Regions from separate parts of the Geobacillus sp. BK01 genome, predicted to be linked through region 1. Evidence: riboswitches for the same ligand, from Rfam matches in the RefSeq annotation. Region 1 holds a riboswitch; the other holds the start of a gene.
What was found. Region 1 has a riboswitch for FMN ahead of ribD (bifunctional diaminohydroxyphosphoribosylaminopyrimidine deaminase/5-amino-6-(5-phosphoribosylamino)uracil reductase RibD). Riboswitches for the same ligand answer to the same signal wherever they lie in the genome.
Positions count from the first base shown of each region.

Region 2: it holds a riboswitch for FMN, as region 1 does, so the genes downstream of both, ACTVDO_RS09495 (ECF transporter S component) here and ribD (bifunctional diaminohydroxyphosphoribosylaminopyrimidine deaminase/5-amino-6-(5-phosphoribosylamino)uracil reductase RibD) in region 1, are expected to answer to the same signal.

Region 1 is NZ_JBQPTH010000001.1:386,219-401,668, forward strand. Features, by position in the region: gene ACTVDO_RS02050 (SpoVA/SpoVAEb family sporulation membrane protein) at 1-113, shown strand, start outside; gene ACTVDO_RS02055 (stage V sporulation protein AE) at 119-730, shown strand; gene ACTVDO_RS02060 (spore germination protein) at 678-2,156, shown strand; gene lysA (diaminopimelate decarboxylase) at 2,813-4,126, shown strand; gene ACTVDO_RS02070 (DUF1002 domain-containing protein) at 4,149-5,024, opposite strand; gene ACTVDO_RS02075 (CBO0543 family protein) at 5,073-5,552, opposite strand; gene ACTVDO_RS02080 (peptidylprolyl isomerase) at 5,743-6,183, shown strand; gene ACTVDO_RS02085 (hypothetical protein) at 6,170-6,298, shown strand; FMN riboswitch at 6,347-6,479, shown strand; gene ribD (bifunctional diaminohydroxyphosphoribosylaminopyrimidine deaminase/5-amino-6-(5-phosphoribosylamino)uracil reductase RibD) at 6,696-7,793, shown strand; gene ribE (riboflavin synthase) at 7,796-8,440, shown strand; gene ACTVDO_RS02100 (bifunctional 3,4-dihydroxy-2-butanone-4-phosphate synthase/GTP cyclohydrolase II) at 8,463-9,656, shown strand; gene ribH (6,7-dimethyl-8-ribityllumazine synthase) at 9,674-10,138, shown strand; gene ACTVDO_RS02110 (GNAT family N-acetyltransferase) at 10,259-10,609, shown strand; gene ACTVDO_RS02115 (DUF309 domain-containing protein) at 10,665-11,177, opposite strand; gene ACTVDO_RS02120 (segregation/condensation protein A) at 11,444-12,202, shown strand; gene scpB (SMC-Scp complex subunit ScpB) at 12,396-13,025, shown strand; gene ACTVDO_RS02130 (hypothetical protein) at 13,072-13,470, shown strand; gene ACTVDO_RS02135 (DUF2935 domain-containing protein) at 13,713-14,522, opposite strand; gene ACTVDO_RS02140 (superoxide dismutase) at 14,714-15,450, shown strand, end outside.
Region 2 is NZ_JBQPTH010000007.1:37,653-53,102, forward strand. Features, by position in the region: gene ACTVDO_RS09470 (GrpB family protein) at 115-612, opposite strand; gene ACTVDO_RS09475 (DUF2238 domain-containing protein) at 773-1,405, shown strand; gene ACTVDO_RS09480 (DUF6044 family protein) at 1,452-3,122, opposite strand; gene ACTVDO_RS09485 (DeoR/GlpR family DNA-binding transcription regulator) at 3,334-4,116, shown strand; gene ACTVDO_RS09490 (sulfite oxidase-like oxidoreductase) at 4,275-4,889, shown strand; gene ACTVDO_RS09495 (ECF transporter S component) at 4,956-5,540, opposite strand; FMN riboswitch at 5,693-5,825, opposite strand; gene ACTVDO_RS09500 (threonine synthase) at 5,894-7,114, opposite strand; gene ACTVDO_RS09505 (hypothetical protein) at 7,319-7,741, opposite strand; gene pepT (peptidase T) at 7,764-8,999, shown strand; gene ACTVDO_RS09515 (bifunctional metallophosphatase/5'-nucleotidase) at 9,136-10,758, opposite strand; gene ACTVDO_RS09520 (aldehyde dehydrogenase family protein) at 11,077-12,537, shown strand; gene ACTVDO_RS09525 (OsmC family protein) at 12,766-13,191, opposite strand; gene plsY (glycerol-3-phosphate 1-O-acyltransferase PlsY) at 13,391-13,984, shown strand; gene ACTVDO_RS09535 (RsmF rRNA methyltransferase first C-terminal domain-containing protein) at 14,045-15,406, shown strand.

The sequences.
Region 1 (15,450 bases):
CTAGTGGTCTCGTTGAGACCGGTGCGGCCGTGTTCCGCTTCGCCGGCGCCTTGTTCGCTTTTATCGTGGCCGGGTCGTTTTTCGCCGCGCTCATTTGCAAACCGAAAGGGTAGGGATCATGAAAAAACGACGGGTGATTTTAGTGACCGATGGGGACGAATTCGCCTGCCGGGCGATCGAACAGGTGGCCTCCGATTTAGGCGGCCGCTGCATCTCCCGCTCCCAGGGCAATCCGACAAAACTAAGCGGCGAACAGCTTGTGGAGCTCATTTTACAAACACCGCACGATCCAGTGTTTGTCATGTTTGACGACTGCGGCGCCATCGGAGAAGGATCCGGCGAAGAGGCACTCCGCTATGTCGCGACGCATGAGCAAATCGAAGTGCTCGGGGCGCTGGCGGTCGCCTCTAATACGCATCAGCGCGAATGGACAAAAGTGCACGTCAGCATCGACCGCGACGGCTTGATTACTGAATACGGGGTCGATAAGGAAGGCGTCCGCGATCTCGACGTCGGGCGGATTAACGGCGACACCGTCTATTGCTTGGACCAGCTGGGCATTCCGCTTATCGTCGGCATTGGCGATATCGGCAAAATGGGATACCGGGATCACGCCAAAAACGGGGCGCCGATTACGCACAAGGCGGTTGAGTTGATTTTGGAAAGGAGTGGGGGGCATGACGGAAAAGGCGAAAAAGGAAAAGGTGCCGATCGCGGAGAAACTCGTTGACAACGCCAAGTTTTTGCAAAAACGAATCGGCGTCGGCACAAGCTTTGACTTAGGTGTGCGAAAAGTTCATGTGCTAAACCGAGAAGTACATATTTATTACTGCAACGGTTTATGCGACACGCAATATATTATCGAATTGTTAAAACAAATCGTGCGCGTCAACGATGACGAGCGCCAAGTCGCCCAAGCGCGCCAGATTATTGAAAACCGGCTCGTTCATCAGCAGGTGAGCCCGGTGTCGAGCCTTGACGAGGCGGTCGATAAGCTGCTGTCCGGGCTGATCATCGTCTTGATCGAGGGCGAATCAACCGCATTTGCCGTCGATGTCCGCAGCTATCCGGGCCGGCAGCCGCAAGAGCCGGACACGGAAAAAGTGGTGCGCGGCGCCCGCGACGGGTATGTTGAAAATATTATTGTCAATACGGCGCTGACGCGGCGCCGCATCCGTGATGAACGGCTGCGCCTTGAGATTTTGCAAGTCGGTGAACGGTCAAAAACGGATATATGCATCGCCTACATTAAAGATGTCGCCGATCCGGGGCTTGTCGAACTCGTGAAAAAAGAATTGCAACAAATCAATGTTGACGGGCTGACGATGGGTGACAAAACGGTGGAAGAGTTTTTAGTCAAGCAGGGGTACAATCCGTACCCGCTCGTCCGTTATACGGAACGGCCGGACGTTGCCGCGACACACTTGCTTGAAGGGCATGTGCTCATTATGGTCGACACGTCGCCGAGCGTCATTATTACACCGACGACGTTTTTTCACCATGTTCAACACGCTGAAGAGTACCGGCAGTCGCCAGGGGTCGGGACGTTCGTCCGTTGGGTGCGGTTTTTAGGGATTTTGTCATCGCTGTTTTTGTTGCCGCTTTGGGTGCTGTTTGTGCTTGAGCCGTCTCTCTTGCCGGAGTCATGGGCGTTTATCGGACCGAACAAACAGACGAACATTCCGATTGTCATGCAAATTTTACTGGCCGATTTTGGGATTGAGTTTTTGCGGATGGCAGCCATTCATACACCGACGCCGCTGTCGACCGCAATGGGCTTAATTGCCGCTGTCCTAATCGGACAAATTGCCATCGATGTCGGGCTGTTTGTGCCGGAAGTCATTTTGTACGTCGCAGTGGCGGCGATCGGTTCGTTTGCGACACCAAGCTATGAGCTCAGTGTAGCCAATAAAATTTCCCGCCTGGCGCTTGTCATATTGGTCGCCTTATTTAAAGTGCCCGGGCTCGTTATTGGAACAACTGTTTATTTGCTTTGGCTGGCGAGCATCCGTTCGCTGAACACGCCGTACTTATGGCCGTTCATTCCCTTTGATCCGGCGGCATTTATGCAAATTGTCGTCCGCCGTTCGGCTGCCGGGGCGAAAGTGCGCCCGAGCATCGTTCACCCGCAAGACCGGCAAAAACAGCCGTCATGATGCGAATCGTATCGGTTTTTCCGTTCACGGTCTAGGCGGCCGTTTCGGTTGGGGCAGATCGGCGGCCGCTTTTTTGCGATGGCGCCAAAGCAACTTTTATCGCAGTCCAGAAGCAACATCCCGCTTCAAACGCGTAAAGAGCCTAGCCCGGCGGTCAGCGGGAGATGAATTTCGGTTGGCGTCAGCCGAAACGCATGATAAAATAAAAGGGTATCCGGTTCTTTAAGAACGGGATACAGACGGCTGCATGGAGAATCTTTAATGCGAAAATCGGGAAAAGCCTTCTATAACGTAAACGATCCGAGGCGCCAAAGAGCGTTGAATCGTCGGATGCCAGGAGTTGGAACGGCCTGAAGCAACGTTCAAAGAGACGAACGGTTGTTTTTGCCGTCGAACGGAAGAGCTTCCACTTCAGGCAAAGCGACGAGGGCGGGTTTACATCATGATGATCCGTTATTTTTGATGTTCCGCATTTTGAAAGTGAGGGATTGATGAACCGTCCGCTTCGTTTGGACGCGCCCGGGAGCTTGGTTGTACGGCAGCCCGTTATGCGGCAGAGCCGATCGCTCTGCGGCGCTATTTTTAGACAGTTACCCGGTTGCGAACTGTCTTTTTTGCTTTTCCTGCACCATTTTGATGAGGAATGAGGGATTTTTATGTTTTTTCATGGGACGAGCCGTGTCAATGAAAAAGGACATTTGGAAATCGGCGGCGTCGATACGGTCGAACTGGCCGAGATGTACGGCACGCCGCTTTATATTTATGATGTTGCGTTGATCCGGACGCGGGCGCGCGCGTTTAAAGAAGCGTTTCACCGCCATGGCGTTCAGGCGCAAGTGGCTTACGCCAGCAAGGCGTTTTCCTCGATTGCCATGGTGCAGCTCGCTGCTGAGGAAGGGCTGTCGCTTGACGTCGTGTCGGGCGGGGAGCTGTATACAGCTTTGGCTGCCGGGTTTCCGCCGGAGCGCATCCATTTCCATGGCAACAACAAAAGCCGAGACGAACTGGCGATGGCGCTCGAACATGGCATCGGCTGCATCGTCGCCGACAACTTTTACGAGCTTGAGCTGATTGAACAGCTGGCTTCCGGCCGGGCGGTCCCGGTTTTGCTCCGCGTTACGCCGGGCGTCGAGGCGCATACGCACGATTATATTTTAACAGGACAGGAAGACTCAAAGTTTGGCTTTGACTTAAACAATGGCCAAGCGGATGAGGCGTTTCGCCGTGTGATGGCCTCGCCTTCGTTTCAGCTGCTTGGCGTTCATTGCCATATCGGTTCGCAAATTTTTGAAACAGCCGGCTTTGTGCTTGCTGCACAAAAAGTATTCACAAAGATGGCTGAATGGAACAAAGCATACGGATTTATCCCTTCGGTTATTAACCTTGGCGGCGGCTTTGGCATCCGCTATACGGAAGAAGACGATCCCATTCCGGTGTCAGCGTACGTCGATTGTATTGTCAAAGAAGTGAAAAGGCAAGCTGAGACTTGCCAGCTTCCGTTGCCAGAGATTTGGATCGAGCCGGGCCGTTCGCTCGTCGGCGATGCGGGAACGACGATTTACACGATCGGCTCGCGCAAAGACGTGCCGAACGTCCGCACGTATATTGCCGTTGACGGCGGTATGAGCGACAACATCCGTCCGGCGCTGTACGGGGCGAAATACGAAGCGGTGCTCGCCAACCGGGTGCTGGGCGAGCGAACAGAAACGGTCTCGATTGCCGGGAAGTGCTGTGAGTCGGGCGATATGCTCATTTGGGATCTCGCGCTGCCCGAGGCGAAGCCGGGCGACTATTTGGCTGTCTTTTGCACCGGTGCCTATGGCTATTCGATGGCGAACAACTACAACCGCCTGCCGCGCCCGGCGGTCGTTTTTGTGGAGAACGGCGACGCCCAGCTCGTTGTCAAACGGGAAACGTACGAAGATTTAATCCAGCATGATTTGCCGTTCAAAGCGAAGGTGAGAAAATAAAAAGCCCGCCTTATGCGGGCTTTTATTGATTCGAGGAGAATGCCGATTTGATGGCATTCCAAATTTCTTTGAGAATATCGACGATATTTTGGATAAACGTCTTTCCTTCTTCCGATTGCAGAAATGCCGACAGTTGTTCTTTCGCCTTGCTGAGCTGGTCGTTCACTTGATCCCAGTTGATATTAGCGTTTTGCATTTTATGAAAGAGGGAAATGAGGCTGTTGATTTCGTCTTCGCTCAGCGTGATGCCGAGGTCGCCGGCGATCCGCTCAATCAAGGCGCGCAAATCGGCGTCTGTTTGCGGCGGATTGGTGGCGATTTCTTCTTTGATTTTCGCCAGCAAGGCGACCGCTTTATCTGCGCCGATCGAATCGGCCAACTTCGCCGTTTGCACCATTTCTTCGTTCGCCACTTTTTTCACAGCGTCCGGAATGGCTTGGTCGGATGAAATTTCATACGCCTTCATCAACCCGGTCAAGGCGGCGGTGCCGGAAACCGGGAACGGGGCGGTGACGTAAATGTCGGCATCTTTCACCCCGGCGGTGATTAAGGCGTTCGTATACATTTCTTTTGTCACCCATGTGATGTTATGCGTCTCGACATTCAATCCGGAGCCCGGTTCACCGATCGTAATCATCGACGAGGAGATGGCGCGCGTGCCGATTTGTGCTTTCGGGATGAGCCCATCCAAATATTTATGCTCTTCGGCGTTTGAGACAGTAATTGTCTGAGCCCCGTCCGGCGCCTTCATTTCTTCAAGCACTTTTTGTTTTTGTTCGGTCGTTAAGTTTTCCCCGAGCGTCACAATGACATCGCCCGGTGCGGCATCGGCTGCCGCCATGCCCGGGAGCGCCAACAGCACCGCCCAAAGCAGCAATGAAGCGATCGTTCGTTTCACACAGCTCGCCTCCTGTTCACCCAACATGCACTATCATTATACCGTATGCTAACTTGATTTTCTATCAGAAAGACATTTTGCCTTCGTCCCCAAGCGGCGCACGAGGAAAAAATGGATAAGCAAAATCAAAAACAAAAGCGGGTACAAAGCAGCCGAGTAGGAAAGCTTCCAAGCGTGATAGTAAAGCAGCCCCGTCCGCAGGGCGGCGATCTCGTAGAGAACGGAAAAAACGGACCATCCGCCGATGTAAGCGGCTTGCTTCCAAACGGGTTGTTGCAGCGGATAGCCGTTTAAAAACAAAAGATTGACGACGACATAAACAAACACCATAAACCAATACGCTGGTCCGTCGACTCCCGGGTAAAAATAGCCGTACAAATGATATTTGAGATCAAGAAACAAATCGGTAGAGAGGCCGAAGCAAATGGCAAACAACGACGTCGTATACATTTCAAGCGATGAAAGCTGTTTCGGCATGAGGATGAACAAAACGACAAATACAATCACGGTTACCGTTATCAACAACATTGCCGGAAGCCCCCTTAACAGTTCCGCTTCATCTATCACTATCATTAGTGTGCCCATTCATCTTTCATACAAAAATATTATATTAAAAAAATAATAACTGTTTGGGTGGAAAGACGTTTTTACTTTCTTTCCTTTTGACCATCATGGTATGATAAAGACAGTTTATGCAGGAAAAAGGAGATGAAGCTTGATGGCGAAAAAAGGATATATTTTGATGGAAAATGGCGGAAAAATCGAATTTGAACTGTTCCCGAACGAAGCACCGGTGACGGTGGCTAATTTTGAGAAATTAGCCAATGAAGGGTTTTATAACGGGTTGACGTTCCATCGCGTCATTCCCGGCTTTGTCAGCCAAGGCGGCTGCCCGCGCGGCAACGGGACGGGCGATGCCGGCTATACGATTCCGTGCGAAACGGACAACAATCCGCACCGGCATGTCACCGGAGCGATTTCGATGGCGCACCGCGGCCGTGACACGGGCAGCTGCCAGTTTTTTATCGTCCATGAGCCGCAGCCCCATTTGGATGGGATGCATACGGTCTTTGGTCAAGTTACATCGGGAATGGAAATTGTTAAGGCGATGAAAAACGGCGATGTGATGAAGGAAGTGAAAGTGGTTGACGAACCGTAAGCAACGGACGGAAGAGGAGGAGCGGACAAGCCGGAACAACTGGCTTTTGTTTTTCATTTTGCTGGCGGCGAGCTTGGTATGGGGAGCGGTGTATTGGCTTTGGATTGCAAAGTGATGATTCCCGGCCGCTCGTGTGGTATAATAAAACATAAGATACAGCTAAAACATCCTTCGGGGCAGGGTGAAATTCCCGACCGGCGGTGATGGGGCCAAAGCCTCTCAGCCCGCGAGCCGCATAGGCATGATCCGGTGCGATTCCGGAGCCGACAGTATAGTCTGGATGGGAGAAGGATGAGGATGTGCGCACAGCGATTTTCAGCCGAGCTGTGCCGGCAAGGGCGGAGTCTGCCGTCCGGCATGGCAACGGCTTCCGTTTCCGCACGGCAGGCGTAACATTCGTGAACGAACAAATGTTCTTGACTGCCGCTATGCGCATCATAAATCATTCTCCCATGTCCAAAAGCCCCGGAGAGTTTCCGGGGTTTTTTATTTTATGGGAAAAGGGGGATACCGTGTACAACGATGAGCATTACATGCGGTTGGCGCTTGATGTGGCCAAGGCTGGAGTTGGACAAACGTCCCCGAATCCCGCCGTCGGCGCCGTTGTCGTGAACGGCGGGGCGGTTGTGGGGCTTGGCGCTCATTTACGGGCAGGGGAGCCGCATGCTGAGGTGCATGCGGTCCGCATGGCCGGTGAGAAGGCGCGCGGGGCAACGGTGTACGTGACGCTCGAGCCGTGCAGCCATTACGGCAAAACGCCCCCATGTGCCGATTTGCTTATTCAAGCCGGCGTCCGCCGCGTTGTTGTGGCGACGACCGACCCGAATCCGCTTGTCGCCGGGCAGGGGATTGATAAGCTGCGCCGTGCAGGCATTGACGTTGATGTCGGAATATTAAAAGAAGAAGCAGATGAGCTAAATCGCATGTTTTTTCACTATATCAAGACGAAAACGCCGTTTGTCACGATCAAGTATGCGTGCAGCCTTGACGGCAAAATCGCGACGGCAACGGGAGAAAGCAAATGGATCACATCAAGCGCGGCGCGTGAGGATGTCCATCGTCTCCGCGCCCAACATGACGCCATTTTAGTGGGCGTCAACACCGTTTTAGCCGACAATCCGAAATTGACAGTGCGCATCGGGCAACAACGAAAAAACTTGCTGCGCATCATTTTGGATACGAAGCTGCATACGCCGCTTGACGCCCACGTCGTCACCGACAAGGAGGCGGAAACGTGGATTGTCACCGGCAGCGGCATCAGCCGGAAAAAAGCGGAGGCATATGAGCGCCTCGGGGTGCGCATCGTGCCGATGGCGAGCGCACACGTTGATGTGCGTGACGTGCTCTTTCTGCTCGGCGAGCAGCGCGTCACATCGTTGTTTGTCGAGGGTGGCTCGCGCATTCATGACAGCTTTCTTCGTGCCGGGGCGGTTAACGAAGTGGTTGCCTATATCGCCCCAAAGCTCATCGGCGGCCGCGAAGCGCCGACGCCGGTCGGCGGTCTCGGTTTCTCGCGTCTCGCCGAGGCGATGGAACTTGATATCCGGCGGATTGAGACGGTCGGCCCGGACATAAAAATCGTCGCCGCACCGAAAAGGAAGGAGGAGTAGCGATGTTTACCGGCATTATTGAAGAGGTCGGTACGGTTGAACAAATGAGGCAAACGGGCGACGCCATTGTGATGACGATTGGCGCCAAGCGGGTGCTTGAAGACGTCCGGCTCGGCGACAGCATCGCCGTCAACGGCGTCTGCCTGACCGTCACCTCATTCACTTCCCGGCAGTTCACGGTCGATGTCATGCCGGAGACGGTGAAGGCAACAGCGTTGCGCGCCTTAAAGCCAGGGGCAAAGGTCAACCTAGAGCGAGCGATGGCGGCCGGCGGCCGGTTTGGCGGCCATTTTGTCACCGGTCATGTCGATGGCGTCGGGCGCATCGTCCGCCAATGGCCGAAGGCGAACGCTGTTTACTACGAAATCGAAGTGCCAGCTTCATTGCGTTCATATATGATTTACAAAGGGTCAGTGGCGGTCGATGGGACGAGCTTGACAATTTTCGGCTTGAGCGAGCGTACGTTCACCGTTTCGCTCATTCCGCATACACGGGAGGCGACGATTTTAGGTGAAAAACGGCCCGGCGACCTCGTCAATATTGAATGCGATATGATCGGCAAATACGTCGCCGCCTTTCTCGCCGAGAACGAAACGCCGCCTTCCGGGGTGACGATTGGATTTTTGGAGCAGCACGGCTATAAATAAGCGGAAAAGGGGGCAAGCTGCCATGTTTGATACGATTGAAGCGGCGCTGGCCGCGCTGAAAAACGGCGAAGTCGTCATCGTTTGCGATGACGAAGGCCGCGAAAATGAAGGCGATTTTGTCGCGTTAGCTGAAAAAGCGACGCCGGACGTTATTAACTTTATGATCACCCACGGCCGGGGGCTCGTCTGTGTCCCGATTACGGAAGAACTGGCAGTGCGACTCGGGCTTGAACCGATGGTTGTCCATAACACCGATGCGCACGGGACGGCGTTTACCGTAAGCGTCGACTACAAAACGACGACGACGGGGATCAGCGCTTACGAACGGGCTGCAACGATCCAGGCGCTGCTTGATCCGGACGTAAAGGCGAGCGATTTTAAGCGGCCGGGACACATTTTTCCACTCATCGCTAAAAAAGGCGGTGTCCTGCGGCGCGCCGGCCATACGGAGGCGGCAGTCGATTTGGCCCGTCTCTGCGGGGCGAAGCCGGCCGGCGTCATTTGCGAGATTATTAAAGAGGACGGGATGATGGCGCGCGTTCCGGATTTGCGGCAAATTGCCGACCAATTTGGGCTGAAGATGATTACGATTAAAGATTTAATCGCGTACCGGAGTCAGCGGGAAAAGCTGGTGAAACGCGAAGTGGAAATTTCGCTGCCAACCGAGTTCGGGGAGTTTCGCGCCATCGGCTACACGAACGTCCTTGACGGAAAAGAGCACGTCGCGCTCGTGAAAGGTGAGATCGTTCCGGACGAAGCAACGCTTGTGCGCGTCCACTCCGAATGTTTAACCGGCGATGTGTTCGGGTCATACCGGTGCGATTGCGGCCCGCAGCTGCATGCGGCGCTGCGGCAAATTGAAGCGGAAGGGGCGGGCGTGCTGCTTTACATGCGTCAGGAAGGGCGCGGCATCGGCCTTATGAACAAACTGCGCGCTTACAAGCTGCAGGAGCAAGGCTACGATACGGTCGAGGCGAACGAAAAGCTCGGCTTTCCGGCTGATTTGCGCGACTATGGCATCGGGGCGCAAATTTTAAAAGACCTCGGCGTGACGAAAATGCGCCTGTTAACGAACAATCCACGTAAAATCGCCGGCTTAAAAGGGCACGGGCTCGAAGTCGTCGAACGTGTACCTCTTCAAATGCCGACGAAAAAGGAGAATGAAAAATATTTGCGCACAAAGCATGAAAAATTAGGGCATATGCTTCATTTTTGATGAAAGGGGAAAGAAACATGAACATCATCGAAGGAAACTTAGTCGGCACCGGGTTGAAAATCGGCATCGTCGTCGCGCGCTTTAACGAATTTATTACCGGCAAGCTCTTGTCCGGTGCCATCGACGGATTGACGCGGCATGGCGTCAGCGATAACGACATCACCGTCGCATGGGTGCCCGGCGCGTTTGAAATTCCGCTCATGGCGAAAAAAATGGCCGAGTCGAAGCAATTTGATGCTGTCATTACGCTTGGCGCCGTCATCCGCGGCGCAACAAGCCATTTCGACTACGTGTGCAGCGAGGCGGCCAAAGGTGTTTCCCATGCGGCGCTCTCAAGCGGCGTCCCCGTCATTTTCGGCGTTTTGACCACCGATACGATCGAGCAGGCGATCGAGCGGGCGGGTACAAAAGCGGGCAATAAAGGATGGGAGGCGGCTGTGTCCGCGATCGAAATGGCGAACGTCCTGCGGACGCTTGCGTAATTTGCGTAAAAAGGCATGAAATGGTTCACAATATCGGTGAGAATGTTTATAATACGTATAGAGAAAATGACAAAACCTTTTCCGTTTCGGAAAAGCGTTTGTCGATAATGAGGGATTTTTATGTTAATCCGTTACCGAAAAAACTATGAGAAAATCGCCATGGGACTGTTGTCGTTTATGCCGACGGAAAAAGACTTGAAACGGCTGCAGCAGACGATCAAACAATACGAAACGAACAGCGATTGGCAATTGTTTTTATGGAAAGAAGGGGATGACATCGTCGGCATTATCGGCGTCCTGCTGCGCGCTCCCGATGTTGTGCAAATCCAACACATTAGCGTCAACCCGTCACACCGCCATCAAGGGATCGGGAAACAGATGGTCAAGGCGTTACAAGAGGCGTACCCTGACCGCCGGCTATGCGCCAACGAGTGGACCGCCTCGTTTTTCGATAAATGTCAAACGTGCTAGCTGAATAAGAAACCCGGCGCGGCGCCGCGCTTTCGCGGGCGGCGGAAGGGAAGGCTTACTTCCCCTCTGCTTTGGCCCGCTTTTTTTGCTCGCGGGCGGCGATAACCCCCGAGCGGTCGCGACGCCGGTGTTTATCGACGAGATCAACGTCAGCGACATCGCTTGCCTGCCCCCAAACGAGCTGCCGCTCGGCGCAGGCGGCCCGGCATTGTTCATAGAGCGAGCGGTCAGCAATCGGCAGTTCGATGCTTTCATACGGTTCGCCTCGGGCGATGCGTCTAGCCGTGTTATCAAGCAAGGCAGCGAGCGTCTGATCATCGAGGCCGAGCTGGCGAACCATCCCCCCCGTTTCTTCAAGCAGTCCCCGCGCCCGTTTAATAAGGCGCAGCGCCCCTGAAATGTTGCCGCGCCGGTAATGATAGAAAGCGACTGCGATTTGGATGAGCACAAGCCATCCTTTTTTTCGGCCGTCTTGTTTCCATTGTTCTTCTAAAATTTCATGGCATTCAAAATAGTCGCGGTCACCATGGAAATGAACTAAATAATCAATATATGCTTTCGGATACATCAACCATCGTTCCTTTCGTAAAGGCCTAACCGGTTGGAAAGCAGCCTTGCCGGCGGTGCGAAGTGGAGACTGCTATCCTTCCTTCTGTCTGACGGCAACGGTTGTCGCGGTGAAGGGGAGGGACTTCTTCTTCATTATACGCCGCGGCGGTTCCAAGGGCAAAAAGCGGTTAGTTTCCGTTCGCTTCATCGTGTGATTATGGTACAATAAATATACCGCAACCGGGAACAGGATGCACGGACGATGGCTGTGGAAAAAATGGTGGGATGGATGTGCAATTGCCGTACAATGTCAAAATTGAGGCGTTTGAAGGACCGCTTGATTTGCTTTTGCATTTAATCAATCGCTATGAGATTGATATTTACAATATTCCGGTAGCGCAAATTACAGAACAGTATATGGCGTACATTCACGCCATGCAAGAGCTCGAGCTGGATATCGCCAGCGAATATTTAGTGATGGCGGCTACGCTGTTGGCAATAAAAAGCAAAATGCTGCTGCCGGCGCCGGAGGAAGAGGCCGATGGCGACATGGAGTTTGCCGAGCCGGACGATCCGCGCGAAGAGTTGATGCAGCGGCTGCTTGAGTACAAAAAATTTAAAGAAGCGGCGCGCGAGCTGAAGCGGCGCGAAGAAGAGCGGGCGCTTTTATTTACGAAGCCGCCGAGCGACTTAAGCGCGTATGCCGGTGAAAAAAAGGCGGCCGTACCGCTGGACGTCAACGTATACGATATGCTCGGCGCCTTATCGAAGCTGCTGCGCCGCAAAAAGCTGCAAAAGCCGGTGCGGACGAAAATTACCCGGCAAGATATTTCCGTCGAAAAGCGGATGGCAGAACTTTTGCATGAACTTAGGCAAACGAAAGGGCGGAAAAATTTTTATGAGCTGTTTCCGTCCTATGACCGTTCGTATATCGTCGTCACCTTTTTAGCGATTTTGGAATTGATGAAGCAAAATGAGATTATCATTGAACAAGAGCGGAATTTCGGTGATTTATTTATTGCGGCCAAACATCCGGCCGTCTAAAGCGGCGCCGGTTTGGCTGCGGCGGGCCGGCTGCACCGTTGACTTGGGGAATGGTGTGAACGTTGCCCCATAGGGATATTCACAGACGGTGCACGCCACCCGTGCGAAGCGGCTGCCGTCTCCGCAGCCATGGGAAACAGACGGAAAGGGGGACTGTTGCGCCAACTAGGAAAGCTTGGTGCAACGAAGCGCGATGGAACACCGGGAAACAGTGAAACAAGATGGTGCCAGCGCGGTGCGCCCGGCAAAGGCGATCGTTGAAGCGCTGCTGTTTGCCGCCGGCGACGAGGGGCTGTCGCTCGCGCAAATCGCCGCTGTGCTCGATGTCGGCGAATCGGAGGCGAAAGCAGTCATCGCGGCGCTGCAGGAAGATTACAGCCGGGAAGAGCGCGGCGTTCAGCTCATGGAGCTGGCCGGCGTGTTTTTGCTGACAACGAAAAAAGAGCACGCTCTATACTTAAAAAAGCTCGTTGAGGCGCCGGGGGCGTCATCGCTGTCACAGGCGGCGCTTGAGACGCTGGCCATCATCGCCTACCGCCAGCCGATTACACGTGCGGAAATTGAGGAAATTCGCGGCGTGAAAAGCGACAAGCCGCTGCAGACGCTGATGGCCCGGGCGCTCATTAAAGAAGTCGGGCGCGCTGAAGGAACCGGCCGACCGATTTTGTACGGCACAACGGCGGAATTTCTCGACTATTTTGGGCTCAACACGCTCGAGGAGCTGCCGCCGCTGCCTGAATGGGCAGATGATGGCGAGCTCGAGCGGGAAGCGGACTTGTTTTTTGAAAAATTGGCTGAAAATTTGAGCGACGAAAGGATGTAATATGGTAAACTAAAGAAAAAACGGCTGATCGGGAAGGGGTGCGCTCATGGACGTTTGCCGCTTGTACGGCGAAGAGCTGCAAAAGTCGCAGTCCAACACGTTTGAAGACTATTTTAACCGCTCGGAAGTCACCTATCGTGACGGCGGTGAAGAGCGGACGCTGTCCGTTTTGTATTTGCGTCATTTTGAGACAGCGCTGTTCGACCTGTTGCCATACGAAGGAGACCCGCTGTTTACTGCCGCCGGACGTGACATCCATTTACGCGAGATCGTCGCCCTCGTTTGCCTATGGAAAAATCCGGCTTACCGGCAGCGCCGGCGCGTCTATATTCGTGATGAAGGCGAACTGTGCCGCTATTTTGCCGCCGTTGATGCCAAAACGTTGCAGGCGTTAGTCAGCGAATGGGCGGCCTCCGGCGCCTGCCGTCTGCCGTTGTCGTCGTAACGGGAGAACGTCCGGAAGTACAGCGCTTTTTACGCTGACCGACACGACCGGTTTGGGGAGCAGCCGGAGCCGGTCGGCGGACGGGCGTTGCTTGCTGCCCGCCAAGCCCCATCACTTATTCCATGGAAACGTTCCATGGGCAACGTTTTGCCCTCCACCCGGGCATGAAAATGACGCATCAAGACGCATGCATTTTCACGAAAAAGCGGTTTCCGTCGGCGGACCGCTTTTTCTCATGTCGGCTACTCTGTCCGCGGCTTCTTCGGGTCGCACGCCGGCGGCTTTACTTCGCCGGTTGTTTCCGCTAGCTTTTGCAAGTAATAACATTCCTCGCGCGCCATATGGTCGGCCATCAGCGGCGACAGCACGCCGAGCACCTCATTGTTCAATTCCATTTCCTCAAGCTCATGCAAAAAGCTTTGGAAAATGGCCATCTCGAGTTCGATTTGTTGGTGGAAGCGGGAAAGCGCCGGGAACTGATGAATGTTGGTCCGCAAGTAGCCGGCCATTTCAATGGCTTTTAAGTAGAACGCCTCCCATTCTTTTGTAAACATATGACTTTGCTTTTTCAATTGTTTTTCCGTATGGTCGAGCCGGTCGTGAATCGCCCCGGCATGGCCGGCAGCGTCAAGCAGCCAAAGCAAATCGTGGTGGAGCGGATGAACGTGCGGCGGCCGCGCGCCTTGGACGTAACAGTTGGCGAGCCGCAGCCATTCATCAAGTTCGTTTACCATATGGTTGACAAACGTCGGTGGCAATGAAAGACGAATTTGTCCAGTCAAATGGCGCCGCAGCACGTGCAGCTTAAACGTCCGCAGCCGTTCCCCGGCCTCTTTTCCGCGGGCGATGAGCGCGGACCACGTTCCGATAGTTTCCGGCCGGCGCGCTTCGGCCAGCAAGTCGTCAAACAGGCGCTGCAGCTGTTTTGCTTCGTTAATTTCCGCTTGCTCCCTTTCGGCGAGCGCTTCAAGAAGAAAACGGCAGTGATCGCCGAGAATTTGCATCCAAAAACGGAGTTCAAAAAGCGCCTCTTGTTCCAGCGGTTTGCTCATCTGTAATTCGCGGAACCGATCGCCCGGGAGAAGCGCGATGATTCCGCTTTTTCCCTCCTTCTGTTTTTCAATGGATATCGCCCCGCTCTTATATGTATGAGTGGCCGGAATTTTGGGTGAATGCGGACAAGAACGATTTCCCTAAGCCGGCATACGATATGGCGAAAAAAGCAGGAGGAGGTTTTTACCAAATGGACGATCAAATGAGGTTCGCCCAATATGCAGCCGGGGTGAACGAATGGGGAGAGAAAGTCAAGCACGTGCTGGCTCTGCGCGGGGCAAGCACTGATGGCGCTTCATCGCTGTTGCAGTTTATCGCTGAACATGACGGCGCATGGACGGAAGAGGCGGTTCGCGAGCTCATGCGCTTTGTTGATGATGTGTACGCCGCCGCGCTTCGTCACTATGCCCTCGAAGCGGCCGAGTGGGGGAAACAAGTAGAGCTCGCCTTGTCCGCGCGCGGAGTGGCGGAGGACGTCGGCCTTTCTTCTTTGTTGGCGTACATTGAAGAACACGGAGACGAATGGACGGAGACGGAAATTGATGAATTGCAGCGTCTTGTTGACGATGTGTACGCACGAGCCGTCCGCCTTGCCGATTCGTCCGCCGATGGGCAGGAGGAAGACTTGTCGCGGCGGGAAGAAGGAGCTGTTTCGCCTGAGCAGGAAGGTGATGACGATGGAAGGGCAATTGTTGAAGGTGTAACCAAACACGAGGGGGATATCGAACAAGAGCCGGCCGTCGCGGTGGAACGGGCGGAGCCGGTCATATCCCCATCAGTGGATTCTCCTGGCGGAGAACAGCCGCACAAGGCGGATGCTGCGGACAGCGAACAGCAGCGGGCGATCCCGCCCGGCAAGCATGTGCTGCCGCCGCTGCCATATAGCTACGATGCGCTTGAGCCCCATATTTCCGAAGAAATTATGCG
Region 2 (15,450 bases), on a different contig from region 1:
CGAATATATATTCGCGTCTTCATTGAAAATTAGGAATGTTTCCCTACCGGAGGGATCCCACCAATCTTGCCTGTTACTTCACGTCGCATCTCCACGATCCCTCCTCTCCGTTTCTTACAGCCGCTGAAACTCCGGCGTTTTCATCAAGCGCCCAAAAAACCGTTGTTTCGCTTGTCGATATTCTTCCATGTTTTTTCCTTCGTATTGCTTTTTCAGCTCATCATATTCGACTCTATACCGATCGTTGGCCAGCAACACGTCACGAAACTTCCAAAATAGATCAAGTTCCGAACCGATGGCCGTCAGCTGCACTCCTAGCGGCAAATCAGCCGTCTCATCATAAAACGCACAAAATGAATCGGTTCGAACACTCCCTTCATTCACCTTATACAAGGTAGATAGCTTCTCGATCGCCTCTGCAAACATCGACTCCGGAACCCGCACTTGCAAGTCAACATCCCCTTTTGTGAGACTGTTGGGAATCGCCGTGCTTCCAACATGCTGCACATCGGCCTTGGGAAGCAACCGCAAAATACGCTCTTGATGTTCCGAAAACACACGCTCCGCCCGCTCGCGAATCTGATTGGAAAGCAAAAACGAAACGAGTTCCATTTTCCTTTTCCCCTCCCTGTCTTATTTCTTTTCAATACAAACCCGTTCTGTCCCTTTTCCGCATAAAAATACTTTTCCGCATAAAAATAATTTGTATAAAATCCGCGTTTTTCCGAATAATGACGATAGGTGAGTCCCGCTGTTTCAAGGAGGAAAAAAGGTGGAACAAATAAGACAACAACGTATTCACGGGCTGTTGTTGCTGATCGTCGCCGCCGTGTTCGTTTGGTCGGTGATTCGCCCGGCCAGCTATGCGGTATGGGCGCTTGAGGTCACCCCGGCACTCATCGGGCTTGTTATCATCATCGCTTTGTATCGGCGCTTTCGGCTGACAACGATGTCGTATGCCATCATCGCCATGCTGGCGATCCTCATGTTGATCGGCGGCCATTATATTTACTCTAAAGTTCCTTTTTTCAACTGGATCAAAGATGCGTTCCATTTCGAACGCAACCATTATGACCGGTTTGGCCATTTTCTCAAAGGGACGTTTGCCATCGTCCTGAGGGAGATCGTGCTAAGGAAAACGCCGCTGTCGCGCGGCTCTTGGCTTTTTACAATCGTCACAAGCATGTCGCTCGCCATTGCCGCCTTGTATGAAATCATCGAATGGCTCGTTTCCATCATCTCTAAGGGAGGAAGGGCATCGAAGGATTTTTTGGGCACGCAAGGCGATATTTGGGACACGCAATGGGACATGTTATGTGCATTGATCGGGACGATCGTCGCCTTGCTGTTGCTTTCAAGATGGCACGACCGGCAGCTTGCGCGGTTGGATCAGCCCCATAGCTAGGCCAAGAAAACAGCGGCTTCCCCTTTCAAATAGGGGGCCGCTGTTTTTATTTCACCCTGTACAAGTAAATCGTCCACGCCGACTCAGCGGATGTGAATACGCGGTCCAGCACAAGCCTGTTTTCCGCCGCGTTATCGATCGGAACGGCCGAGAAAACGTAGCGGCCGCCCATCTTTTTCAACTGTTCTGTATTCAGCTGCAAGTTCTTCAGCCGCTGTTTCGAATGTTTCGTGAACATGTACCGCTTCCCAAGTTCTGCGGTGAAGATGTAGCAACGCCCGCCCCATTCGTCAAAATACGTGCGGATCGTTTTGCTTTTGGCCAGTTCACGTTCTATGATTTTGCGGAACTCGTATTTGTATGACAGCGGGTAAAAGTTGTTGTACGTATCGAGCGTGTAAAACCCGTTGTATTGGGCGATGGCTGGATGAAGGCCGATGCTCACGACGCGGTAATCGGCTACGGGAAGCCCGATGTATTCTTTGATGTCTTGGAACTGTTTTTCCGCGTAAAATTGCTTTACCGTCGGCTCATAGCGGAAGACGATTTCTTCATTGATCAAAAACACGAAGATCACCTGGGCCGCAAGCAGCCGTTTCGCCCACTTTTTCCCGTTTCCGCTATATTGCCACATGATTTTCAACGCCAGCGCAAACTGCACATAAATGATCATCGGCCGCAAAAAATGAAAGCGGGCAAAGTTAAACGTATCCAAAAAATGAAACCGCTCCGTAAGCGGCAGCCATCCTTTATAAAACCAAAAGGCGTACCATGCGGACAATGCGAAGTTCAACGCGAACAAAAACAGAAACGCCCGCTCCTGCTTCCATCGTTTTTTCACGAAAACGAGATACAACGCCACCAACCAGGTTGGCAAAATAAAAAACGTATGCTCGGTCATGACATGATGGTGGCCGAGAAGAAAGTTTTTCCACGTCAAGCGGACGCAATGCCAAAATGTCAGGCGGGCATGGAAGTATTCATCCCGGCTCGTCGGCTCATCTTCCCATAAAAACGAGTAGACAAGCCGGTACTCGACAAGCAAGTAAAGCAGCGTCATATACGCGATCGAGGTGAAGAACCGAACGTTCCATCCCCTTCCGCGCAGCACATCAACAAGCCAAAAAACGCCCATGGCGGCAAGAAAAAAGAAAAATCCGAGCACAAAACTAGAATAAAACGGGAGAAGCGTGAGCGCTGCGTAATGTCTCCACTTCCCCTCACCTTTTCGGATGCTTAAAAACGCCCAAAGCGCCAGCGGCATGCCTAACGTGCTTAACATCCCCGACGGCCAAAAAAGCGTCAGCGCAAACGCCAGCGCCACCCCGATGCGGACGGCCGTCCAGCGTGGATCAGTTAAAAAATGCGTCTTTAACAGCAAATACATGCCCAAAAACGCCACGACCCTCGTGATCGTTTGGCTGAGTGCATACGCAGTCATCGTCGGAAACAAGGCGTGCAGCCAGACGATGCCGGTCAGCTCCGAGCCGAGGGCGTTTCTTGACAATTGGCCGTTAGCGATTTGCGGAATCGTCGCGTCAAGCGGCCCGGTGATTTGCCCGCTTTCAGCAAGCACTTTGTACCAGGCGATATTGGAATCCAAGTTATCGTGCACGCGAATATGAGCGTTTTCGCCAAGGAGAAAGAGCGGGGACACATAAATGGCGATGACGCCAAGCGCCAATAGGAAAAACCGTCGTTCTCGCTGTTCGGTCACCGGCACCACGCTCCTGTCCCGTCCGTTTTTGGCTGCAAAAGCCCCTATTGGATACGTTGTACAGAAACAAGAAAATTATTCCTCGTTTCTTTTTTCAAACTTTTTGATTTTGACAGGGGAAAAATATGCTATGATAAAAACAAAAATAAACAAAAATAAACAAACAAAAACAAAAAATTTTTATAAAAACAGGCGAAGGGAGGAGTCCGGCGTGTTAGTGGCAGAACGGCAGCAAAAAATCGTCGAGCTCGTTAACGAACGGCTAAGCGTCCGCGTGTCCGAATTAAGCAAGATATTTTCTGTCACCGAAGAAACGATCCGGCGCGACTTGGAAAAATTAGAAAAGGAAAACAAACTAAAACGAAGCCACGGAGGCGCCATCAGCATTCGCAACGAATCGGAAGTTGACTTCTCCGAACGGGAAATTGCAAATGCACTGGAAAAAAAGGCGATCGCCCAAGAAGCAGTCAAATTCATCCAAAGCGGCGAGCGCATCATTTTAGACGCCAGCACGACCGCTTGGTATTTGGCCAAAGCGTTGCCTGACATTCCATTAACGGTCTTGACAAATTCGGTGAAAGTCGCCGTTGAGTTAAGCAAAAAAGAAAAAATCCAAGTCATCTCAACCGGCGGCGTGCTATTGCCGCGCTCGCTCTCCTATGTAGGGCCGTTGGCGGAGCGATCATTGGAAACATATTATGTCGACAAAGCGTTTTTGTCATGCAAAGGAATTCATTTGGAAAGCGGATTAAGTGAGTCCAATGAATGGCAGGCGTTGTTGAAGAAAAAAATGATGACTATTGCCGATCAAGTGATTTTGATGGCCGATTCAAGCAAGTTTGGCGTACGCGCCTTTGTCCGCATGGCCCCACTTGATGACGTACATCACCTTATCGTTGACGACCACGTTGATGATAAGACAATGAACGATTTAGAAAGGAAGCAACTCATGTTGACGATCGCCCGTTTGAAACATCGTTCTGTTGGCCGCTGAACGGTCAATGTTGTCGCTGGCTCCCTTTTTAAATGTTGTTTTATTTTTGCTTTTATCTGTTTTTGTTGGCACCCCTGTTTATGCACCTTCATTGCATCCCCTTCCGTTCTTTTGTATCATCAATGGAAGAAAACAACCTATCAAAAGGAGTGCCCATCATGACCAAACAACTCCCTCCCGGCCAGTTTGAAACCGAAAAATGGCCGATTTTGCATGAAGGGGATGTGTACGAATTTGATGAAGCAACATGGACGTTTCGGCTGTTCGGCGATGTGAAAGAGGAAGTGTCGCTGTCGTATCAAGAGGTGATGCAGCTGCCGAAGACGGTTTCGACCGTGGATATGCATTGCGTGACGACATGGTCGAAATTCGATACGACGTTTGAAGGCATTGCTTTTCGCCAGTTTTTGCGCTTTGTCGAACTGGACCGCGATGTCAAATACGTGAAAATTTACGGCTACTTAAACGGCGACCGGTTCGGCTATTCGGCGAATTTGCCGCTTGAGGCGCTCATGGGCGATGATGCCTTGTTTGTCTATCGGTGGAAAGACAACCATCACGACTGGCAGGACATCTCGCCGAAGCACGGCTATCCGCTCCGTTTCATCCCGCCGGCGACGTTTTACTTATGGAAAGGGGCGAAATGGGCGTCCGGCATCCGCTTTATGAAGGAAGATGAGCCGGGCTACTGGGAAGAGCGCGGCTATTCGATGACCGCCAATCCGTTTAAGGAAGAGCGATTTGCCGATTGGGTGCCGCGATTTCGGTTTTGACAACCCCAAGGCGGCCGGTACACCAAAAAGCGAGGGGTTGAGAAAAACACCCTCGCTTTTTGGTCATTAAGCGGCCTGGCGGGATGCGGCTTGTTTGGCAAGCCAAGAGCCAAGGCGCACAAAGAGAAGCTGGAACACGATCGCCATGATGGCTCCTTTGACGACGTTAAACGGCAAAATCGCGGATATCACCAGTTCCTTTATTTCCGGTGCGCTCATCGCCGGGGCGCCGAGAAACAGCGTGTACGCCGGCAAAAACACATAGTAGTTGAGCACGCTCATCACGAGAGCCATGGCCGCCGTCCCCGCCGCCAGCCCCAGCAGCATGCCTTTTTTCGACCCGGCTTTTCGATAAACATAGGAAACCGGCAAAAGGAACGCCACCCCAGCGGTGAAGTTGGCGATTTGGCCGATCGGAACGCCGGTCGCGCTGCCGACGAAAACATAGTTCAGCACGTTTTTCAAAAATTCGACCGCCACGCCGGCGAGCGGGCCGTACAACAGCGCGGCGACAAGCGCCGGCACATCGCTGAAGTCAACAAGCAAAAAATTTGGAAACGGCGGCAGCGGAAAGTTAAGCATCATCAACACATACGCCATGGCGCCCAACACCCCGATGCCGGCAAAGACGCGGATTGGAACACGCTTCATCCTTATTTCTCCTCCCTTCTCGTGATTCATCCTCACAAGAAGAAGGCTGCCGCATTGAGCGCAAATCAAAACTCCCTTAAGCACGGAGCCTAAGGGAGAAAAAAGGGTATGCTCAACTAGGCGTTTCGCACATACACGAAACACCGGCAAACCTTCATCTTCTCCCATCCAGACTATACTGTCGGCTCCGGACTTGCACCGGATCCTGCCTTGCGGCTCGCGGGCTGAGAGGCCAAGCGCCTCATCACCGCCGGTCGGGAATTCCACCCTGCCCCGAAGATGAATCGTTTCTGTTTTTTGATAATTCCGATGTGTTTAGTATACAATCTCTTTTTCAATTTGTCTATGATTTTTTATGATTCCCGCTTTGGAAACGGATCCCCCGGCTCGAGCACCAGCGGGGCGGTGTGGATCAAATCGGCGTATTTCAATCCTGTTCCCGTATTGAGCACAACGACCGTCTCTCCGCCGCGAATCCAGCCGCTTTCGCGCAATTTCCGGGCCGCGGCAAACGCCGCCGCTCCTTCCGGACAAATGAACGCCCCTTCCAGTTCCGCCACCGTCCGCTGCTCAGCCAAAATCTCCTCATCGCCGATGGCCACGGCACAGCCGTCCGTTTCATACACGGCCTCGAGCACAAGAAAATCGCCGAGCGCTTTCGGCACGTTGATGCCGAACGCCACAGTTGACGAATTCGGCCAGAATGCCGACTCCCGTTTTTTCTCGTTCCACGCTTTGACGATCGGCGCACAATGCTCGGCCTGTACAGCGACAAGCCGCGGCATGCGGCCACTCACCCAGCCGAGCGCCTGCAGTTCTTTGATCGCCTTATAAATGCCGATCAACCCGACGCCGCCCCCGGTCGGGTACAAAATGACATCCGGAAGCTGCCAAGAAAACTGTTCGGCGATTTCCAGCCCCATCGTTTTCTTTCCTTCAATCCGGTATGGTTCTTTCAATGTTGACGCATCGTACCAGCCATATTCGCGAATCGCCTTCGCTACGATTTGCCCGGCATCGCTGATGAGGCCGTCGACTAAATACAGCTTGGCACCAGCGGCGGCGCATTCTTTTCGCGTCATTTCCGGCGCATCGACCGGCATGACAACGGTCGCCTGAATGCCCGCCCGCGCCGCATACAGCGACCAGGCCGCGCCAGCGTTGCCGTTTGTCGGCATCGCCAACTGTTTGACGCCCAATTCCTTGGCTTTCGAAACCCCGACGGCCGCCCCGCGGGCTTTGAACGTCCCGGTCGGAATGACGCCTTCGTCTTTCATATAAAGCGAGGGAATACCGATTTTTTGTCCAAAACGCGGCATCGGCACAAGCGGAGTCATCCCCTCGCCCAAAGAAACGATATGTTCACGATGCTTCACTGGCAATAACTCATGATACCGCCATAAACTCGGTTCCCGCTCCGCAAGTGCCTCCCGCTTTACTTCTTGGCGCATCGACTCCAAGTCGTACGCGACTAGAAGCGGCGACCCGCATTCACAAAGTTGGTGAATTTGGTCAACACCGTATGTACGTTCACACTTCGGGCAGTATAGATGGGATACATAGCTGAATGGCATCGTTTCGATTCTCCTTTCCGTTCGTTTCACCCACACAAGACAGGAAGCGCCTGCTTTCACGTTTCTAGCGAGACACCAACCTTTTCATTATATCATAGCCGTTGCCGATGCATTTAGCGACGAAGCATCCCTCGCTTTTTTATGCATAATCGCGCGAAACCGGCAAACACTATAGTCGGGAAAATGGCGGACCATGCCAGTGACTCAGCCGGTCATCCATCTCACAAGCATGGCAAGGAGGTCATCACAGTGGACAAAAAACAAAAGAAAGCTTGAACAACCTTGAAACGAAGGCGACGCCAGGAAATCTCGCCGCTCAAAAACAGGCCGAGAGCGAAAAAAATAAGCAACGCGCACCGAAGATGTGACAAGTAAAAACTGGCGACAGAAAGCATCGAAGCGGTTCCCGTCTGACAGCGAACCGCTTTTTGCGTTGGATGCGCCCGCTGCCAGTGATGCCCCCTCGCACCGCTGGCCCGTCATAAAATCCGGGTCCTCTTTTTTACCGTTTACGCCGCTTATGGTAAAATAAATATGGAAACCACCACCTGCTTTTCCCACCCTAGCCATGATGATGAGGGCAAAAGCAGGCGCGGAACGATCCGGACGCCACACCATTTCATACATAAATGAACAAGGAGATGGACATATGAAACAAGAGCTCATCGAACGCTTCATCCGCTATGCCAAAATGGATACCCAGTCCGACCCGGAAAGCAGCACCTGCCCGTCCACCGAAGGGCAATGGAAGCTGGCCGACATGTTGGTTGAAGAGCTCAAGGCAATCGGCATGGAAGACGTCACGGTCGACGAAAATGGCTACGTCATGGCGACGCTGCCGGCCAATACGGAGAAAAATGTGCCCGTGATCGGTTTTTTGGCTCATATGGATACGTCTCCGGAGTTTACGGGAGCCAATGTCAACCCCGAAATCATCGAACAGTACGACGGCGGCGACATCGTGTTGAACAAAGAACAAGGCATCGTTCTGTCGCCAAACGATTTCCCGGAGCTTGCCCACTACAAAGGACATACATTGATTACAACCGACGGGACGACGCTGCTTGGCGCTGACGATAAAGCGGGGATCGCCGAAATTATGACGGCCATGAACTATCTCATCCAACATCCAGAAATCAAGCATGGCAAAGTGCGCGTCGCCTTTACGCCGGATGAAGAAATCGGCCGCGGGCCGCACAAATTTGACGTCGCGAAGTTCGGCGCCCAATTTGCCTATACGGTCGACGGCGGGCCGCTTGGCGAATTGGAATACGAAAGCTTCAACGCTGCCGAAGCGAAAATCACGATCAAAGGGAAAAACGTTCACCCCGGTACGGCGAAAGGGAAAATGATCAATTCGATCAAAATCGCCATGGAATTCCAACAGCAGCTGCCAGCCGATGAGGCGCCCGAGCATACCGAAGGATACGAAGGGTTTTACCATTTGCTTTCATTCCAAGGCAGCGTGGAGGAAACGAAGCTTCACTACATTATCCGCGATTTCGACCGTGAACAGTTCGAAGCGCGCAAGGCCAAAATGAAAGAGATCGCCGCTTCGCTTGCGCAAAAATACGGAAACAACCGAATCAGCCTTGAAATCAACGATCAATACTACAACATGCGGGAAAAAATCGAACCGGTGCGCCATATCGTCGACATCGCCCACGAAGCGATGACGAACTTGGGCATTGAACCGAAAGTGAAACCGATCCGCGGCGGCACGGACGGGTCGCAGCTGTCGTATATGGGGCTGCCGACGCCAAACATTTTCGCCGGCGGCGAAAATTTCCACGGCCGCTACGAATATGTTTCCGCCGATACGATGGTGAAAGCGGCCGAGGTGATCGTGGAAATCATCAAGCTGTTCGAGCAAAAAGCATCCTGATCTGCGGTGAGAGCTTATCTCGGACGATCATGAGCCGATCGGCTAGGCAGCAGTTTCGGTGCGACCATACGAAAAGGTGTCCCGAACATCAGGACACCTTTTTGATGAAGCGATCGATCGCCTTCATCCCGTTCCGTCACGGAAGACGGTTGATCCGTCCCTCAATCCGTGCCGAGAACGGCTGCTCAAGGCTGCGAATATACGAAACAAGAGCATCCAAATCAACCGGCCCTACCTCGCGGTTTGCCGCCTCTTTCAACACCGTAAACCCGTCGCCGCCATCAGCGAGAAAGCTGTTGACCGTTACCGTATATTCAGCGTCTGGATGAAGCGGGGTGCCGTCTGGCAGCTGAATGTCAACGACCTTGTCCCCTGCTGGCCTGCTGGCGCTCCATGTATAGCGGAGGCCGGAGATTTGCAGCATGCGCGTTTGCCCTCGCTGCCATTGTTGGTTGAGCAGCTGGCGGATTTGCGCGCCGGTGAGCGTCATTTTCACAAGCTGGTTGTTGAACGGCTGAACGTTGTACAGCTCGCCCCACGTTACCTCGCCTTGTTCAATATCGGCGCGAATGCCGCCCGGGTTCATAAAGGCGAAATCGGTTTTCATCGCCGCCCGCTGGGCATCAGCGATCAAATTGCCCAAGGCGGACTCGCCGCTTTCGTTTTGTTCATCGGTGATCGTTTCGGCTGCCGCGCCGACGACTTGGTTGACAAGCGGCGCCACTTTCGCTTCGTATTTTGCAATGAGCGCGCGAATTTCCGGGTCTGGGGCAATGCCGTCATGATAGGTCGTCACAATTTCCGCTTTTTTCTCGACGACGTCTTTCGTGCGCGGGTCGATTTTTAAATCGACATCCGAAAACGCCGTACCGTACGAATACGACTGAACGAGCAGCTTGCCATCCACCATCGCGTTTAAGTACGCATGGTTATGGCCGGCGAAAATGACGTCCACTTCGTCATCGATTGTTTTGGCGATCTCGACGATTTCGCCGTTGGCGTTCGTTCCGTCCCGATTGGATACGCCTGGGTTATGGGCGAGAACGACGATCGTTTGCACTCCTTTTTCTTTCAGCTCGCGAACTGCGTTGTTAATGGCTGTTGCTTCGTCGATGAACTTGACCCCCGCAACGCCGCTTGGCGTCACAATCGTCGGCGTTTCCGTGAGCGTGACGCCGATAAACCCGATCGGCATGCCGTTGACGCGCTTAATGACGTACGGCGGAAGAATCGGCTCTCCCGTTTTTACATCAACGACGTTGGCGCTCACGTACGGGAAATCCGCTCCGGCAAAGTCACCAGTCGCCGGGTGATATCCGCCATGGATCAAGCGGAGCATTTCCGCTACTCCTTCATCAAATTCGTGATTGCCGAGAGTGCCGACGTCAAACCCGAGCTTGTTCAACACCTCAATCGTCGGTTCATCTTGCAGCAACGCTGATACCGGCGGGCTGGCGCCGACCGCATCACCGGCATGGACGAGCAGCGTGTTTTTGTTTTCCGCCTCCCGCTGTTTCAAATAGGCGGCCAAATAGTCAGCCCGTCCGGCTTCCCGGCCGCCGACTTTTCTTGTCACATTGAGCTGGCCGTGGAAATCGTTCATGCCTAACAGCTGTACATCAATATAACGATGCGCGGAAGCAGAAGGCTCTGCTGCCCCCTTTCCTATTCCCGCCGCTCCGACCGGGCTTGCAGCCAGGATGGCTGTCGCCGCCAATGCCGGCAGCACGTGCTTTCCCCATCGTTTGGAACGCTTCATCCTCCAGTCCCCTTCCTTCTTATGGTTTCTCCACTTCCTGATTATTTCTCCACTTCCTGATTATATATTTGGAATAGGTAGAATAATAGAGAAAAAAGACGTTCTTTTTGTAAATCTTTTGTAAAGTTAAAACATGCCCATCCAAATCAAAAAAGCCATCCTAAGAGCCTTGCGCAAGGCCTCTTAGGATGGCCTCCAGACCATTATCCAACCGCATTAAGCATAGGAACAAACTTTTCTGTTCTGCTCGTCGGTCATTTCGTTGATCGGGCATAGCTTCAGAAAAACAACGAACAATATACGATGGAGGTGATAGCAATGGCAATGTTTGAGCAATGGAACCGCAGTTTCCTTAATGGGGAATGGGTTGAGGGAAAAAGCGCCCGCACGTATGACAACACGAACCCATACGACGGGTCGCTGATCGCTTCGGTGCGCTTGGCGACAAAAGAGCAGCTGGCCGACGCTTTTTGGACAGCCAAGCAGGCGCAGAAAGAATGGGCGCAAACAACAGTGGAGACGAAAAAAGAGGTATTGCGCAAAGCGGCGGACTATTTGCGCACCCATCGCGAGGAAATTGTCGACCTCATCGCCCGCGAAACAGGCGGCAGCCTGATTAAAGCGAACGTGGAGCTCGATTTGTCGATCGGCCTTGTGGAAGAAGCCGTTCATATGGCCGATGAATTAACAAAGGTCAAAGAGCTGCCATCGGAAACGGAAGGGAAAGTCAACCGCGTCTACCGGCTGCCGCTCGGGGTGATTACATCGATTTCGCCGTTTAACTTCCCGATGAACTTGTCGATGCGGACGATCGCCCCGGCCATTGCGCTCGGCAACAGCGTCGTCCACAAACCGGACATTCAAACGTGCTTCACCGGCGGTGTTGTCATCGCCAAAGCATTTGAGCACGCCGGTTTGCCAAAAGGGGTGTTGAATGTCATCTTGACGGACATCGATGAAATCGGCGACGATATGTTGACAAGCCCGCACTCTGCGCTCATTAGCTTTACCGGATCGACTGAAGTAGGGAAGCATATCGGTGCAGTCGCCGGCGGGATGCTGAAGCGTGTCGCCTTGGAGCTTGGCGGCAACAACCCGTTTGTCGTGCTTGCCGACGCCAACGTCGACCGCGCTGTTGATGCGGCGATTTTTGGGAAGTTCATCCATCAAGGGCAAATTTGCATGATCATTAACCGGATGATCGTCCATGAACGGCATTATGACGAATTTGTCGAAAAGTTCGTCGCCCGGGCAAAAGAACTTCCGTATGGCGACCCGCGCGACCCAAAAACCGTCATCGGCCCGCTCATCAACGAAAAACAAGTGGAAAAAGCGCTCGCGATCATCGAAGAAGCGAAACGGGAAGGGGCAAAGGCGGCGCTCGAAGGAAGACGGATCGGCAACGTGTTGACGCCGACCGTCTTTGTCGATGTTGACAACCGAAGCAAACTGGCGCAAACGGAGTTGTTCGCTCCGATCGCCACGATCATCAAAGCCCGCTCGGATGAAGAAGCGATTGCGATGGCGAACGATACGGAATACGGATTAAGCTCAGCCATTTTCACCGAAGATTTGAGCGAAGGCGAACAGCTGGCGCTCCGCATCGAGAGCGGCATGACGCATATTAACGACCAAACGGTCAATGACAGCCCGACCGTGCCGTTTGGCGGCACAAAGGCAAGCGGTGTCGGACGTTTTGGCAACCCATGGGTGGTCGACGAGTTTACCATGACTAAATGGGTGTCTGTTCAAACTGTCTATCGCCGCTATCCATTTTAATGGCGACAAAGGAGGGGCGCCGACGGGCGCCCCCTGTTTTGCTTTAGACAAAGCGGGCGATTGCTTCCTCCTTGCCATCGGCGCCATCCTATACACGCCCGAACGCCGCGTTCCTTGCTGACGGCGAAAGGGGGAACGCGAAGGCACCCGAACGTATCGCGCCCGACATTCAGGCGGCGGCTCGCCTGCGCCGGCCGTCTAGGCGTAAAGGCGAACGCACCGCCTGCGCTAAATCGTTTCCTTCCCGCGAACGCCGTTAATCGAATAGCTCGCCGTAATGGCAGCGCTGAGCGAATGGGAAACGGAGCAATATTTTTCTTTTGACAATCGAATGGCACGGGCAACTTTCTCTTCCGGCAAATCGCCTTCAAGCGCGTAATGAATATGAATGTCGGTAAACCGCTTCGGATGGTCATCCGCCCGCGTTCCTTCCACCTCCATCGAAAACGCGCGGACGTCAAGTCGCATTTTTTGCAAGATCAATATGATGTCAATGCCGGTGCAGCCGGCCAAGGCGTGAAGCAAAAGCTCCATCGGCCGGGCGCCCGAATCGTTGCCGCCAACGTCTTTGGCCGCATCGATCGGAATGGTGACACCGGAAACGCTTTGACCGCTGAATGACATATTTCCGTTCCACGTGACGGTCGTTTTCACCACAGCCGCTCCTCTCTTCTCTGCGTTTGTTGCGGGACGAATGAACGTTTCCGTCCGTCCCTGCCCGCTTTTCAGTTTACCGGTTATCGTGTGAAAATGCAAAACAATCGCTTTTCTTCATTTCCAGTCTACCGTTTTAACCGACGCATGATAAAATAGAAACATGCACAAACTTGTTGAGTAAAGGGTGTTTCACGGCATGATAGCACTTATTTTGCTTATCGCTTATCTTCTCGGTTCGATCCCGTTTGCCCTTCTCGTCGGAAAAATCGGCTACGGGATCGACATTCGCGAACACGGAAGCGGCAATCTCGGGGGGACGAACACGTTCCGCGTTCTCGGAGCGAAAGCGGGAACGATCGTCATTGTCGGGGATATGTTGAAAGGAACGTTGGCGGCGAGCTTGCCGATGTTTTTTTCCGTCCCGGTCCATCCACTCTTGGCCGGGGCGGTTGCGGTAATTGGCCATATGTATCCGGTGTTTGCGAAATTTCGCGGCGGCAAGGCGGTGGCGACATCGGGCGGGGTAATGCTGTTTTATTCGCCGCTTTTCTTTTTGTCGCTCATCGCCGTCTTTCTGATCGTCTTGGCCATTTCGCGGTACGTGTCGCTGTCATCGATGGCGGTGGCGCTTTACGCCGCAGTGTACACCGTCTTTTTCACCGACGACATTCCGTTGATGGCGGCCGTTTTGTTGCTTGCTTCATTTATATTCTACCGCCACCGCGCCAATATCAAACGCATTGTGAACAAAACGGAACCGAAAATTCAATGGCCGGGACGCCGCTCTTGACGCTGTCAAGCTGGTCGCGGCCATCGATGCCCCTTCTGATGAAGAAAGGAGCCAAGCTTGCTGATGTTGCCAGAACAATTTGTAGAAAAAATGAAAACGTTGCTTCAAGAAGAAGCGGACGAATTTTTCGCCGCCTACAAAAGGGAAAAAGCAAACGGCCTGCGCGTCAATCCGTTGAAAGTCCGCCCTGCTTGGGCGGAAACGGCGCCGTTTTCTCTCACACCCATACCGTTTTGTCCGACCGGGTTTTATTGCGGACGAAGCGATCAACCGGGAAAACATCCGTACCACGCGGCAGGGTTATACTACATTCAGGAGCCGAGCGCCATGGCGGTCGCCGAGGCGCTGCAGCCTGAGCCGGGGGATATGGTGCTTGACTTGTGCGCCGCTCCCGGCGGAAAAACAACTCAACTTGGCGCGATGATGAAAAACAAAGGGCTGCTCGTCGCCAACGAAATTCACCCGAAGCGGGTCAAAGCGTTGGCGGAGAACGTCGAGCGGTTCGGATTGACGAACACCGTTGTCATCAATGAAACTCCCGAAGCGCTCGCCGAGCGGTTTCCCGGTTTTTTTGACAAAATTTTAGTTGACGCTCCGTGCTCAGGGGAAGGCATGTTCCGGAAAGAAGAAGAGGCCGCCTCGTTTTGGAGTCCGTCCTATGTGGAACAATGCGCGGCGAGGCAGCGGCGCATTTTAGAAAGCGCCTATGCCATGCTGAAAGAAGGCGGCATTCTCGTCTATTCGACATGCACATTCTCGCCCGAGGAAAACGAGCAAACGGTGGAATGGCTGCTCGAGACGTACGATGATTTGCGGTTGCTGCCGATTGCGAAAATCGGCGGCATCGAGCCGGGGCGGCCGGAGTGGACGAAAACGAACCGGGCCGAACTTGAATGCGCCGCCCGTCTTTGGCCGCACCGTCTCAAAGGAGAAGGGCATTTTGTCGCCAAGCTGCAAAAACAGCGGCCGACTCCGCCATGGAGCGGGCGGTGGGCAAAAGCGAACGCACCGAAAGCAGCCGTCCGATTGTACCGCCAATTTGAACAACAATCATTGCAAACCGAGCAGCACGGGACGGTCATCTCGTTTGGCAGCCATTTGGCCATGCTGCCGGACCGGTGCCCGGATTTGTCCGGCTTAAAAGTGATGCGCGCCGGACTTCATCTTGGCGAGACCAAAAAAGAGCGGTTTGAGCCAAACCATGCTCTCGCCTTGGCATTGCGGGCGGGCGAAGCGAAACACGTGCTTGACTTATCAAGCAGCAGCCGGCAATGCCTTCAGTATTGGCGCGGTGAAACGCTGTCCACCGGCGGCGACCGCGGCTGGCTGCTCGTGACGGTGGACGGATTTCCGTTCGCTTGGGGAAAAGAAGTTAAAGGAACGGTGAAAAACTTTTATCCAAAAGGACTGCGCCTTGTCTAACGGCGGGGGCCGCACGAGGCTGGGACGGCCAAAAAAAGGGTGTC